4 regions of the Serratia sp. OS31 genome follow, and region 3 is predicted to be linked to each of the others. Evidence: predicted binding sites of a transcription regulator. Region 3 holds the regulator's gene; each other region holds the start of a gene.
What was found. The regulator LexA, encoded in region 3, represses DNA repair genes until DNA is damaged. The targets are predictions, from matches to a motif close to TNCTGTATGTACATACAGNA.
Positions count from the first base shown of each region.

Region 1 (3,121 bases), on a different contig from region 3:
ACCCTGGATCTGCTGAATGATGCTGTCTGTTATGTCGATGGCGCCTTGCACCAAGAAGAACAGGACAGTCGGCGCATCACTCAGGCGTTGGAAAGCCTGGCTGAACGAATTCAACACGCGGCGCCGGAACCGGAAAGCAAAGATCAATTGGTGTTGCAGCAGATTGGGTTGGTGATTGAGCTCTTGCCGGAACTCACGATGCTCAATGCGCAAATAGGTAAATCGGCATAATCATTCGGGGCCTTTCATCAGGCCCTGGACTCTTGGGTTATGGCCGTGGCTAAGCAACATCATGGTGCGCTCAAACCAGTACGTCAGCTCGCTGCGTAATTCCCAAGGCAAAGCGGCGTGATGATAGCCGGCAATTGCCCCGCCCAACGAAAGCAGCACCCGCAGCCCTAAATTTTTTTGCTGCTGCAATAGCCGAAGATAACTGCGTTTGGCCCCGTTTAAGCGCAAATCATAAACATTACAAATACCGACTCGCCACAGCAAACGTTCCATGTTGATGTCGATGTTCGGTAAGGTTTTTAACCGACTCTGGTTGTCCGCTTTAACCTCTAGCTCCCGGCGCGCTTCGCGAATAGCCTGCCAGGCTAACCCAACCAACTCATCCCTATCACGCCACAGGGTCTCATCCACCCAGTAATAGCGCATAGTGATTGGCACACCACGTTTGGAGTAAACCATATTGACCATGCCGCGTGAGCGAAAGACCGATTCCAGCCCCTCCGTAGCGCGGAGATAAAGTTCTCCTTCAGCGATAACTGCGAACATGATGCCGTCGGCCAGTACCCCGTAGCCCCCGAACTGCGAGCGAGTAGTGATAGTGCCTAATGCGCAAAAACAAGCCTTGGCTTGTGCGATCCTTCCCGTTGATTTCCCTTTCATAACGTTCTCCTGGTGTGAGTTTCCGTTCTATCATTTCTCGTATCAATGAAATAAAACTAACGCGAACAAGTAATTAGAAAAATACGCACTATCCATGGGCATGCCAATCACAAAAGTCTGCCGTATAAAAAATGATCGCAATTATGCGAGGTGCTACGAAGATTTGGGTTGATCTTACTGACAACTGGATGTACTGTATAAACATACAGTGACACTACGGGCGGGATACTTTATGCGTACTCAATCACTCTACAAAACCCATTTCAGCCACACCTCTTTTGCGGTGAACAATGCTGCAGAAAACACAGATGCCGGCAACAAAAATGGCCTTATCAGTGAACTTGTTTACAACGAGCATCAGCCCGCGGTGGCGCAACTGCTGCTGCCTTTGCTACAGCAGCTGGGCATGCAGTCTCGCTGGTTGTTATGGCTGACCCCACAGCAAAAGCTGAGCAAAAGGTGGCTGCAGCAGTCCGGCCTGCCGGTTGGGAAAGTGGTGCAGCTGAGCCAAATCAGTCCGCTGGACACGGTTGAAGCAATGGAAAAAGCGTTACTGACGGGAAATTACAGTGTCGTACTCGGCTGGTTACCCGATCTTACGGAAGAAGATCGTCTAAAATTAAGACGTGCGGCAGAATTAGGTAATGCTTACGGGTTCATTATGCGTCCTCAACGTGACATAAACCCGATTCACGGACAGTGTTCCACCCTAAAAATTCACTCTTCTTTGTATCATTAAGTAAATTTAGGATTTTTCCCATCATTTTCATCGTTCTGCAAGGGAACCTTTATGGGATCAGGGGAAAAGCGAGTGCGGCTGCGGTTCCGCGGCCCAAAACGAAGGCTAAATTGCTCGTTTTTTTGCCGGTTAATGTTAGTAAATATGTACGATTCCGCGTTTTTTTTTAGAGCTTTATCACATCACACTTGTAACTTTCGCGCCACGTTGTAGACTTTACATCGCCAAGGTTGCTCTATAACGCCAGATAAACTGGCCGAGTAACAAACGAGGGCTCAAACCTTGGCGAAGGAATTTAACCAAGGGCTTAAAACAGCTTTAAAGCTCATTGCCTATTTGGATGATAACGAGGCGCAAAATGAAAAAGACAGCTATCGCATTAGCAGTGGCACTGGCTGGTTTCGCTACCGTAGCGCAAGCCGCCCCAAAAGATAATACCTGGTACACCGGTGCTAAACTGGGCTGGTCCCAGTACCATGACACTGGTTTCTACGGCAACGGTTACCAGAATGGTATCGGCAATGGTCCGACCCATAAAGATCAACTGGGTGCTGGCGCGTTCCTGGGTTACCAGGCGAACCAATACCTGGGCTTCGAGCTGGGCTATGACTGGCTTGGCCGTATGCCTTACAAAGGCAGCGTGAACAACGGTGCTTTCAAAGCACAGGGCGTTCAACTGGCAGCTAAACTGAGCTACCCAATCATCGACGATCTGGACATCTACACTCGTCTGGGTGGTATGGTATGGCGTGCAGATTCCAAAGCTAACTACGGCAATGGCACTCGTCTGAGCGACCACGACACTGGCGTTTCTCCGCTGGCTGCAGTGGGTGTTGAGTACGCACTGACCAAAAACTGGGCTACTCGCCTGGACTACCAATTCGTTAGCAACATCGGTGATGCAGGTACTGTCGGCGCACGTCCAGACAACACCATGCTGAGCCTGGGTGTTTCTTACCGTTTCGGTCAGGATGATGTTGTTGCTCCAGCACCAGCTCCGGCTCCAGCTCCAGTTGTTGAAACCAAGCGTTTCACTCTGAAGTCTGACGTGCTGTTCAACTTCAACAAATCTACTCTGAAAGCAGAAGGCCAACAGGCTCTGGACCAGCTGTACACCCAGCTGAGCTCCATGGATCCTAAAGATGGTTCTGTTGTAGTTCTGGGTTACACCGACGCCGTTGGTTCTGACCAGTACAACCAGAAACTGTCTGAAAAACGCGCTCAAAGCGTTGTTGACTACCTGGTATCTAAAGGTATTCCTTCAGACAAAATCTCTGCACGTGGTATGGGCGAAGCTGATTCCGTCACTGGCAACACCTGTGGCTACAAAGCTGGCCGTGCTACCAAAGCACAGATCGACTGCCTGGCACCAGATCGTCGCGTAGAGATCGAAGTTAAAGGTATCAAAGACGTTGTAACTCAGCCACAAGGCTAAGCTACCACTCTTAGTAAAAAACCCCGCTATGCGGGGTTTTTTTTCGCTCTAAATCA
Region 1 covers NZ_JACJFQ010000003.1:71,410-74,530, forward strand. Annotated here, with positions in the region: gene yccS (YccS family putative transporter) at 1-231, shown strand, start outside; gene H5P17_RS04240 (TfoX/Sxy family DNA transformation protein) at 232-891, opposite strand; gene sulA (SOS-induced cell division inhibitor SulA) at 1,124-1,630, shown strand; gene ompA (porin OmpA) at 1,989-3,065, shown strand.
Region 1: the regulator LexA is predicted to act here: its motif matches at 1,083-1,102, upstream of sulA (SOS-induced cell division inhibitor SulA).

Region 2 (3,121 bases), on a different contig from region 3:
ACGGTACGCCAAACGGTGTGATCCGCATGAGCGACGCGGTGAAAGGCGTGGTGGAAACCTCACTGAACGTGGGCGTAGTGACCACCAGCGACAGCGAAGCGGAAATCATCTGTCTGATCCGCTCGTTGATCGACAGCGGTAAAGATTACGTGGTCGGCATGCTGACCGCGCTGGGCCAGTTGGCCAACGCCAAAGTGGCACCGAAAGGCGGCTACCCTGGCTGGCAGCCGGACGCTGACTCACCGGTCATGCATTTGGTACGCGAGATCTATCAGGACCTGTTCAACAAGACGCCGAACATTATGGTGATCCACGCCGGGCTGGAATGCGGCCTGTTTAAAAAGCCTTATCCGAATATGGATATGGTGTCGATTGGGCCAACCATCACCGGGCCACATTCGCCGGATGAGCAGGTGCATATCGAAAGCGTGGGTCTGTACTGGAAGCTGCTGACGGCGCTGCTGAAGGCTATCCCAGAGCGCGCGTAATCTGCCGGGTTCGGCACGCTGAACCCCAGAAATGACCGAGCAGTTCAGATAAGGGCGCAATTGTAGATTGCGCCCTTATTATTCCCACGGCAGCAACAGCTGGCGCTCCAACTGCGGATCCAGCAGCGTCACGTGCAAACCTACCAGCCGCACCCCTCGTCCTTCACGCCGCTCGCTCCATGCCTGACGCGCTACGTTGATCAAATCGTCTTTGTTCAGCACCGGCCAAACGTGTTCCTGCGTTGTTTGCTGGAAATCCTGAAACTTCAGCTTCACGCCTTGGCGGGCGATATGCAGATCCGGTTTTACCTTACGCAAGCGCATTTCCAGTTCCGGGTATAGTTTTTCGACGATCAGCGCTTCGCACTCTTCCCAGGCATGAATGTCCTCCGCCAGCGTGCGTTCTACCCCCACCGACTTGCGCAGCCGCTCAGGCGAAACCTCACGCAGATCGATGCCCTGACAGCGTTCCCAAAGGACGCGGCCAAACTTGCCAAAGCGCTTTAACAACGCTGCCAAATCGTACTGCTGCACATCGGCGCAGGTGATCAACCCCACTTCTTCCAGCCGTTTGGCGGTCACTTTTCCCACGCCCGGGATTTTACTCAGCGGCAGTTGCTGTAAAAACGCGGGAACCTGCGCCGGGGTAATGACGTATTGGCCGTTCGGCTTATTCAGCTCCGAGGCGATTTTGGCGAGGAATTTGATGGGCGCGATACCGGCAGACGCGGTGAGGTTCAGTTCATCGGCTATAGCCTGACGGATTTGCTCGGCGATCAGCGTCGCCGATCCGTTGCACTGGCTGCAGTCGGTTACGTCCAGATAGGCTTCATCCAGAGACAGCGGTTCTATCAGCGGGGTGTAGCGGGCAAAAATTTCACGGATATGCAGCGAGGCTTCCTTGTATGCCGCCATTCGACCGGGCAGCAGCTTAAGGTGCGGGCAAAGCTTGAGCGCCATCGCTGTCGACATGGCACTGTGTACGCCATAGCGACGCGCAGGATAGTTGGCGGTGCTGATCACCCCACGCCGGTCGGCGCTACCGCCAATCGCCAACGGAATATCGCGCAGGCTGGGATCGTCGCGCATTTCTACCGCCGCGAAGAAGCAGTCCATATCGACATGAATGATTTTACGCATCGCCCCTCCAATAACACTGTATAAGTATACAGCCAATAATGGAAAGCTCAAGCCTCGGCAAAACTCGGATCAGCTCGGAGAAAACAGGGTTTCACCCAATTATCTTCGACTTGTTAAAAAAGCGTAATTTTTGAATAGTACGCTGTGGCAAATTAATCGCCTCAATTACTGATAACAATAAACCTTACGCACAGGAAGGTGCCCTACATGAAAACATTCTCGGTCTATTTATTCGCTTCAGCATTATCCCTGATCTCCCTTGCCGCGAGCGCAGCCCCTGCCATTATTGCGCACCGCGGCGGCACTGCCGACGCACCGGAAAATACCCGCGTCGCGATTGAAACCGCACTGAAAAACGATGCCGACGCCATTTGGATCACCCTGCAGGAATCCAAAGACGGCGTTATCGTGCTGTACCGCCCTTCAGATCTGAAGGCGCTGACCAACCAACAGGGTTTGGTCTCTGCTTACACCGCCGAACAACTGGCAAAAGTTGACGCCGGCTGGTCATTCGCCAAAGGGGAAACGCATCCATTCCGGGGGAAAGGCATTGGCATTCCTCGGCTGGATGAAATACTCAACGACTTCCCCAAGGTCAATTTCTATCTGGACATCAAGTCACCGGATGCCGATCCGGCCCAGTTCGGTAAAACCTTGCTGGCAACGCTGGAGAAAACCGACAGCCTGAACCGCACTCGCGTTTACTCCACCGATGCCAAATATTTGCAGGCGTTACCGCCGGCTATCAAGCGTTTTGAAACCCGCGATGAAACCCGCGATCTGCTGGCGAATATCAGCCTGTCGCACCTGTGCGAACTGAAGCCGGATAACCAGAAGCCACGCTGGTACGGGCTTGAACTGAAGCGGGAAGTGGAAGTGGTGGAGAAATTTACCCTGGGCGAGGGGCGCTCCAAGGCGTTTCTGACCTGGGATAAAGAATCGATCGACTGCTTCCGTTCGCAAGGGCCGGCGCACATCGTTCTGTTTGGTATCAACACCCCGGCAGACTACCAGCAGGCGCTGGCGCTTGGGGTCGACGGGGTGATGGTCAACTCACCGGCCGACGCGAAAAACTTTCGCCAGGCCAAATAACCGATAGAAAAAGGGGCGCTGCATGCGCCCCTCAGATGGCTGACAAAATCCTTTGTAGTTAAAAGTCCTGCTCTGGCTCCAATAAAAACAAAGAATTATGTCTTCTGATTTACCCCAAACATCCGAAAACCACGCTTTTCGGGTGTTTGTCATCTGACTACAAGGGGCGCTGCATGCGCCCCTTGTAGTCAGATAATCCGGTGCTTTTCCAACTGCTGCTGGCGCAACGCCTCTTTCTCCAGGCGTTTTTTACGCGCATCGCAAGGTTCCGGACAGTCGCAGACCTTATCCATCCCCAGCGCCGTAATGCCGCCGCAGCTGCCCTGCAGGCTTTTACGTTTAAACACGTAGCCCAGGGACATGCCGCCGACAATCAGCAGAAACAACACGAAGGTGGCGAC
Region 2 covers NZ_JACJFQ010000030.1:18,341-21,461, forward strand. Annotated here, with positions in the region: gene pepD (beta-Ala-His dipeptidase) at 1-488, shown strand, start outside; gene dinB (DNA polymerase IV) at 567-1,628, opposite strand; gene H5P17_RS20745 (glycerophosphodiester phosphodiesterase family protein) at 1,836-2,720, shown strand; gene nqrM ((Na+)-NQR maturation NqrM) at 2,909-3,121, opposite strand, start outside.
Region 2: the regulator LexA is predicted to act here: its motif matches at 1,643-1,662, upstream of dinB (DNA polymerase IV).

Region 3 (3,121 bases):
GAGAAGCGAAACACAGCTGCAGCAGCAGGGAACGCAGCATAATGTCGCGGTTCAGCGCCAGCAGACGCCGCAGGTTGCCGCGCCAGGCAGTGCGCAGCATCGGCAAGGAAATACCACGCAGGCGCATGACACGCCAGGACAGCCAGAAGCCCAGCAGCAGCGTGGCATACTCAGAAATGGCGGTCGCCATCGCCGCACCTTGCACATTCCAGCCCAGCCCCATCACCAGCCAGATATCCAGCACGATATTCAATAAATTGCCGACAATCAGCAGGATCACCGGCGCACGTACGTATTGCACGCCAAGCAGCCAGCCAAGGATAACCATGTTCGCCAATGCCGCCGGCGCGCTCAGCCAGCGGATCTCGAGGAACAATCGGGCCTGCTCCAGCACGGCTTCGTCGCCACCGACGACCTGCAGCGCCAAGTCGATCAGCGGATGGCGTAACGACACAATGGCCACGCCGGCCAATACCGACAGCAGCAGCGGCTGCATAAAGGCACGCGCCAGCCCCTGTGGATTTTGCGCGCCCAACGCCTGCGCCGTCAGACCGGTGGTGCTCATTCGCAGGAACAACAACAGCATAAACAAGAAGCTGGTCGCCATGGCGCCCACCGCCACACCGCCCAGATAAACAGGGCTGTCGAGGTGACCGATCACTGCGGTATCCACCAGCCCAAGCAACGGTACGGTGATATTGGAGAAGATCATGGGTAGCGCCAGGCGCCACAAGGCTTTATCGGTATCGCTGGTGAAGGCGGAAAGCAGGCGCATAGTGAAATGTTCCCGTGGCAATGCGGTTTTAATCGGTCAGAAATGACATCGCCCCAGAGCTGGGGCGATTTAAATCAGAGGGCAGCGTGCAGGCTTATGGGTTAAACCCAGTCGCCGTTGCGGATCACGCCGACCGCCAAGCCTTCAATGGTGAAGTTCTGCTGACGCAGATCAACCACAATCGGCTGGAATTCGCTGTTTTCCGGCAGCAGCTCAACCACGTTACCGTGCTTTTTCAGCCGCTTGACCGTCACTTCATCTTCGATGCGCGCCACAACCACCTGGCCATTACGCACGTCCTGAGTTTTATGCACCGCCAGCAGGTCACCGTCCAGAATACCGATATCACGCATCGACATGCCGTTAACCCGCAGCAGGAAATCCGCGCTCGGTTTGAACAGGGAAGGATCCACCTTGTAGTGGCCTTCGATATGCTGCTGCGCCAGCAGCGGCTCCCCGGCAGCCACGCGGCCAATCAGCGGTAAACCCTCTTCATCTTCCATCAGCAACCGAATGCCGCGCGAAGCGCCGGAGACGATTTCGATGACGCCTTTACGCGCCAGCGCTTTCAGGTGTTCTTCTGCGGCATTTGGCGAACGGAACCCCAGACGCATGGCGATCTCGGCACGCGTTGGCGGCATGCCAGTGGACGAAATATGATCGCGAATCAGATCATAGACCTCTTGCTGTCTGGTAGTTAGTGCTTTCATTCCGCCCCCTGTTTGTTTATACAGTCTTGCTGTGAGTATATACAGGTAAGTGCGGCTTGGGAACCGAAGAATGAATAAAAATCAGGGATTAGCGACCCGGATCGCAACGAGCTCGCTTTGCTCAGACAAAGTGCTGCCACAGCACCGTGCCCCAAACAAACAGCGCCAAAATCACCGCCAACAATACCGCCGCCGACCCCATATCCTTGGCCCGGCCGGACAGCTCGTGGTACTCGGTCCCCACCCGGTCGACAATCGCCTCAATCGCGCTGTTGAGCATCTCGACAATCATCACCAGCACCACCGACCCAATCAGTAAAATGCGCGCTATCGCACCCACGTCCAGCCAAATCGCCAGTATGATAGCCAGCACGGTCACCACCAACTCCTGGCGGAACGCCGCTTCGTGCTGCCAGGCAGCGGAAAAACCTTTATAAGAGTAGCCGGCGGCTTTAATAATACGGGTCAGGCCGGTTGCTTGGTTCGTCATGTTTTTAGTGCCTTTCGCAGAGGTAAGTCATAATTAAACAGTCTAGGCCAGGAAGCGCTCACGGCTCCCGGTTTTCCAACACCACAGATCTGCTACCCGGTTTCTGGTATGCTTGCGGCGCATTGCTAACAAGAGGCTTCACGTTGTTATGTCAGGTTGGCGTAAAATTTATTATAAACTATTGAATTTACCACTCAAATTGTTGGTAAGAAGTAAGGTTATCCCTTCAGATCCGGTCACGGAGTTAGGGTTGGATCCCTCACGGCCGATTTTGTATGTTTTACCTTATAATTCCAAGGCGGATTTACTGACGCTGCGCACCCAGTGCCTGGCGCAGGATTTGCCCGATCCTCTCAATCCGCTGGAAATAGACGGCACCGTGCTGCCCAGCCACGTGTTTATTCACGACGGCCCGCGCGTATTCCGCTACTACACGCCGAAAGAAGAGTCGGTAAAACTGTTCCACGACTATCTGGATCTGCACCGCAGCAACCCGGATCTCGATATTCAGATGCTGCCGGTTTCGGTGATGTTTGGCCGCTCTCCGGGGCGCGAAGGCCACGGCACGCCGCATCTGCGCTTGCTAAATGGCGTCCAGAAATTCTTCGCTGTGCTGTGGCTCGGCCGCGATAGCTTTGTGCGTTTCTCCAATACCGTTTCGCTGCGTCGTATGGCGACCGAGCATGGTACCGACAAGATCATCGCGCAAAAGCTGGCCCGCGTAGCCCGAATGCACTTCTCGCGCCAGCGTCTGGCTGCCGTAGGCCCAAGCCTGCCGGCCCGTCAGGACCTGTTCAACAAGCTGTTGGCGTCCAAAGCGATCGAAAAAGCGGTTGAAGACGAAGCGCGCAGTAAAAAAATCTCCCACGAAAAAGCCCAGCAGAATGCGATTGCACTGATGGAAGAGATTGCCGCCGACTTCTCTTACGAGACGGTGCGCCTTTCCGACCGCGTGCTGAGCTGGACCTGGAACCGGCTGTATCAGGGCATCAACGTCACCAACGCCGAGCGGGTACGTCAGCTGGCCCAGGATGGCCACGAGATCGTTTATGTGCCCTGCCATCGCAGCCACATGGACTATCTGCTGTTGTCCTACGTGCTGTACCATCAGGGCCTGGTGCCACCGCACATTGCGGCCGGCATCAA
Region 3 covers NZ_JACJFQ010000028.1:54,866-57,986, reverse strand. Annotated here, with positions in the region: gene dinF (MATE family efflux transporter DinF) at 1-775, opposite strand, end outside; gene lexA (transcriptional repressor LexA) at 877-1,485, opposite strand; gene H5P17_RS20150 (diacylglycerol kinase) at 1,607-1,975, opposite strand; gene plsB (glycerol-3-phosphate 1-O-acyltransferase PlsB) at 2,124-3,121, shown strand, end outside.

Region 4 (3,121 bases), on a different contig from region 3:
GCCAGCATTTTCACCGAAGGATGACGGTTAACGAACTCGCCAATCGGCCGGGCGGCGAACATCATGACGCCCACGGCAATCACTACCGCTGCCATCATGATAAACAGATGATCGGACAGGCCTACCGCGGTGATCACCGAATCCAGGCTGAAAATGATATCCAGCAGCATGATCTGCACGATGGCACCGAAGAAGCCGTGCACTTTTGTGTGGTGCTCTTCGTCCGACCCTTCGATAGTTTCATGGATCTCTTTACTGGCTTTCCAAATCAGGAACAGCCCACCCAGCAGCAGGATCAGATCGCGAGCCGAAACGCTGTGGTCCATAACGCTAAACAGCGGATGGGTCAGACGGATCACCCAGGCGATAGAGGCCAACAGCCCCAGACGCATTAACATTGCGCCGGCCAGCCCGATGCGACGCGCCTTGTTCTGCTGGGCTTTCGGCAGTTTAGACACCACCAGGGAAAGGAAAATAATGTTATCAATACCCAGAATGATCTCAAGAATGGTCAGCGTACCTAACGCTAACCAGGCATTGGGATCCATAATCCATTCGAACATTGCCAAGCCACACCTTAATAAAAAGCAAAGGCTGAATTATACGCGTTTATTGATAAGGCGACACTGTTAGCTAAACACAGCCTAAACAAAAGCGATCAGATTAAGAAATGTCTTGCCAGCAGCGCGGCGGTGAAGCTTTTTTTCAGATAGAAACCGCGCGGCAAAGTGAGGATCGGCTGGCCTTGCTCGCCGATGGCTTCGGTCAGGGCTTTGCTGTTGGCCGCCTTGGGGCGCAGTTGCAGCACTTCGCCGTGCCGTGCGGTGATCCGTTCTACGTGGCCGAGCACGATCAAATCCATCAGTTCTTCCCAGTCGCGGCGCAGCATCTCTTCTTCTTCCTCATTGGGGCTCCATAATAGCGGTGATCCTATGCGCCGCTGCGCCAGCGGGATTTGCCGCTCGCCTTCCACCGGGATCCACAGCACCCGCGCCAACTTGTGGCGTACGTGGCTGCTGGCCCAAGTGACACCGCTGTTGCCGGTCAAGGGGGCTACGCAGACGAAAGTGGTTTCCAGCGGCTTGCCGGCGGCGTCTATCGGGATGGTTTTCAGCTCGATGCCCAACTCGGGGAAATCCTGTTCCGGCTTGCTGCCGGCCATGGCCCCAAGATACTGCTCCAGCAGCATGCCAACCCATCCTTTATCCCGCTTCAGATCGTTGGGAATAGGCAACTGCGCACGTGTCGCCAGTTCTCCCAACTGACAGCCGGCAAGCTGCTGCGCCCGTTCAAACAGCTGCTGTTCATTTTCGGGAGGGGGGGGCAGAGGAGATAAAAACGCCATAATGCGAGCCTGTTAAATTTGGTTGAAAAACGTACTGTATTTGTACACAGCGAACCTGGGTGGGCAAGGTCTGGGGAAAAGAATAATAGTAGCATGATTTTTCATGACTTTTTTCCCGCTACGTGACCGGGGAAAAATTCAGGGCGACGCTTGTGCACCTGAAGCCACCGACAATAAACAGGATCTTACACCTATTTATCCACAGATTTATGGGATAACCCAAATTTTTACCGATCACTGGTTCGATTTACAGCCTTGACGCAGGGGGTTTTTTGCGAAATTGTCCATTTTGTGCGTAACTCATACGGATAATCTGTGGATAAAAACGACGTTGGTGGATCTTTCGCCAGGGTAAGATCCTAAACGGATATAGATCACATTTTTGCTCTGTATAGGGTTGTTGATAAATAACTAACTTAATGTTTTTAATGGTGTAATTTTGTTTTCGTTTTTATGGCGATTTTGAGTTCACCAGAGTTTTACCGGCTTATCCCTTGAGTTCTACACACACCTATCCACAGAAAAAGTGAATAAAACCGCGTGTAAACGGCTTCACATGTTTATAACTTTGCCATTATCTGTGAGTTATCCCAATGTTATCCGGGCTGCGGTGCCGCAAAGCAGTGGTTTACCGCCTGTAGCTTGTGTGAAACAATCAGGGTATCTATGCGAATTTAAGCTTATCGAGGTAGTCCGGTGATCGATGATGATGGCTACCGCCCGAATGTTGGTATCGTAATCTGTAATCGTCAGGGGCAAGTCCTGTGGGCTCGCCGTTACGGTCAACACTCCTGGCAGTTTCCCCAAGGGGGGATCAACCCTGGTGAAACCGCAGAACAGGCCATGTACCGTGAGCTGTTCGAAGAAGTGGGGCTGAGCAAAAAGGATGTGCGTATCCTGGCCTCAACCCGCAACTGGTTGCGCTATAAATTGCCAAAACGTTTGGTGCGTTGGGACACAAAGCCGGTTTGTATCGGCCAAAAGCAGAAATGGTTTCTGTTGCAGTTAATGTGCAATGACGCTGATATCAATATGCAACGCAGCAGCACGCCGGAGTTTGACGGCTGGCGCTGGGTGAGTTTTTGGTATCCGGTGCGCCAGGTGGTGTCGTTCAAACGCGACGTTTACCGCCGGGTGATGAAAGAATTCGCCGTCACCGTGATGCCGATGCAGGAGCAGGCAGCACAGCGGCAGACCCCCGCTTATCGCCGGAAGAGAGGTTAAGTTAAGCCGACTATGCTCACGCGCTTGCGAGAAATTGTTGAGAAGGTGGCCGCGGCGGCCAGCCTGACAGATGCGCTGGATCTTTTGGTTAATGAGACCTGTCTGGCAATGGATACGGAAGTCTGTTCTATCTATCTGGCAGACAATGACCGCCGCTGTTATTACCTGATGGCGACACGCGGGTTAAAAAAACCGCGTGGGCGCACTATCGCACTGGCCTTTGATGAAGGCATCGTCGGCCTGGTTGGGCGCCGTGCGGAGCCGATAAACCTGGCGGACGCGCAGAGCCACCCCAGCTTCAAATATATTCCCCAGGTGAAGGAGGATCGGTTCCGATCCTTCCTTGGCGTGCCGATCATTCATCGCCGCCAATTGCTGGGCGTATTGGTGGTTCAGCAGCGTGAGCTGCGCCAGTTTGACGAAAGCGAAGAGTCTTTTATGGTGACGCTGGCCACGCAAATGGCCGGTATCCTTTCCCAATCGCAGCTTAACGCTCTTTTTGGCCAGTATCGCCAGACGCGCATTCGTGCGCTGGCGGCATCGCCAGGCGTG
Region 4 covers NZ_JACJFQ010000012.1:20,902-24,022, reverse strand. Annotated here, with positions in the region: gene H5P17_RS12125 (TerC family protein) at 1-563, opposite strand, end outside; gene mutH (DNA mismatch repair endonuclease MutH) at 659-1,345, opposite strand; gene rppH (RNA pyrophosphohydrolase) at 2,042-2,569, shown strand; gene ptsP (phosphoenolpyruvate--protein phosphotransferase) at 2,582-3,121, shown strand, end outside.
Region 4: the regulator LexA is predicted to act here: its motif matches at 1,378-1,397, upstream of mutH (DNA mismatch repair endonuclease MutH).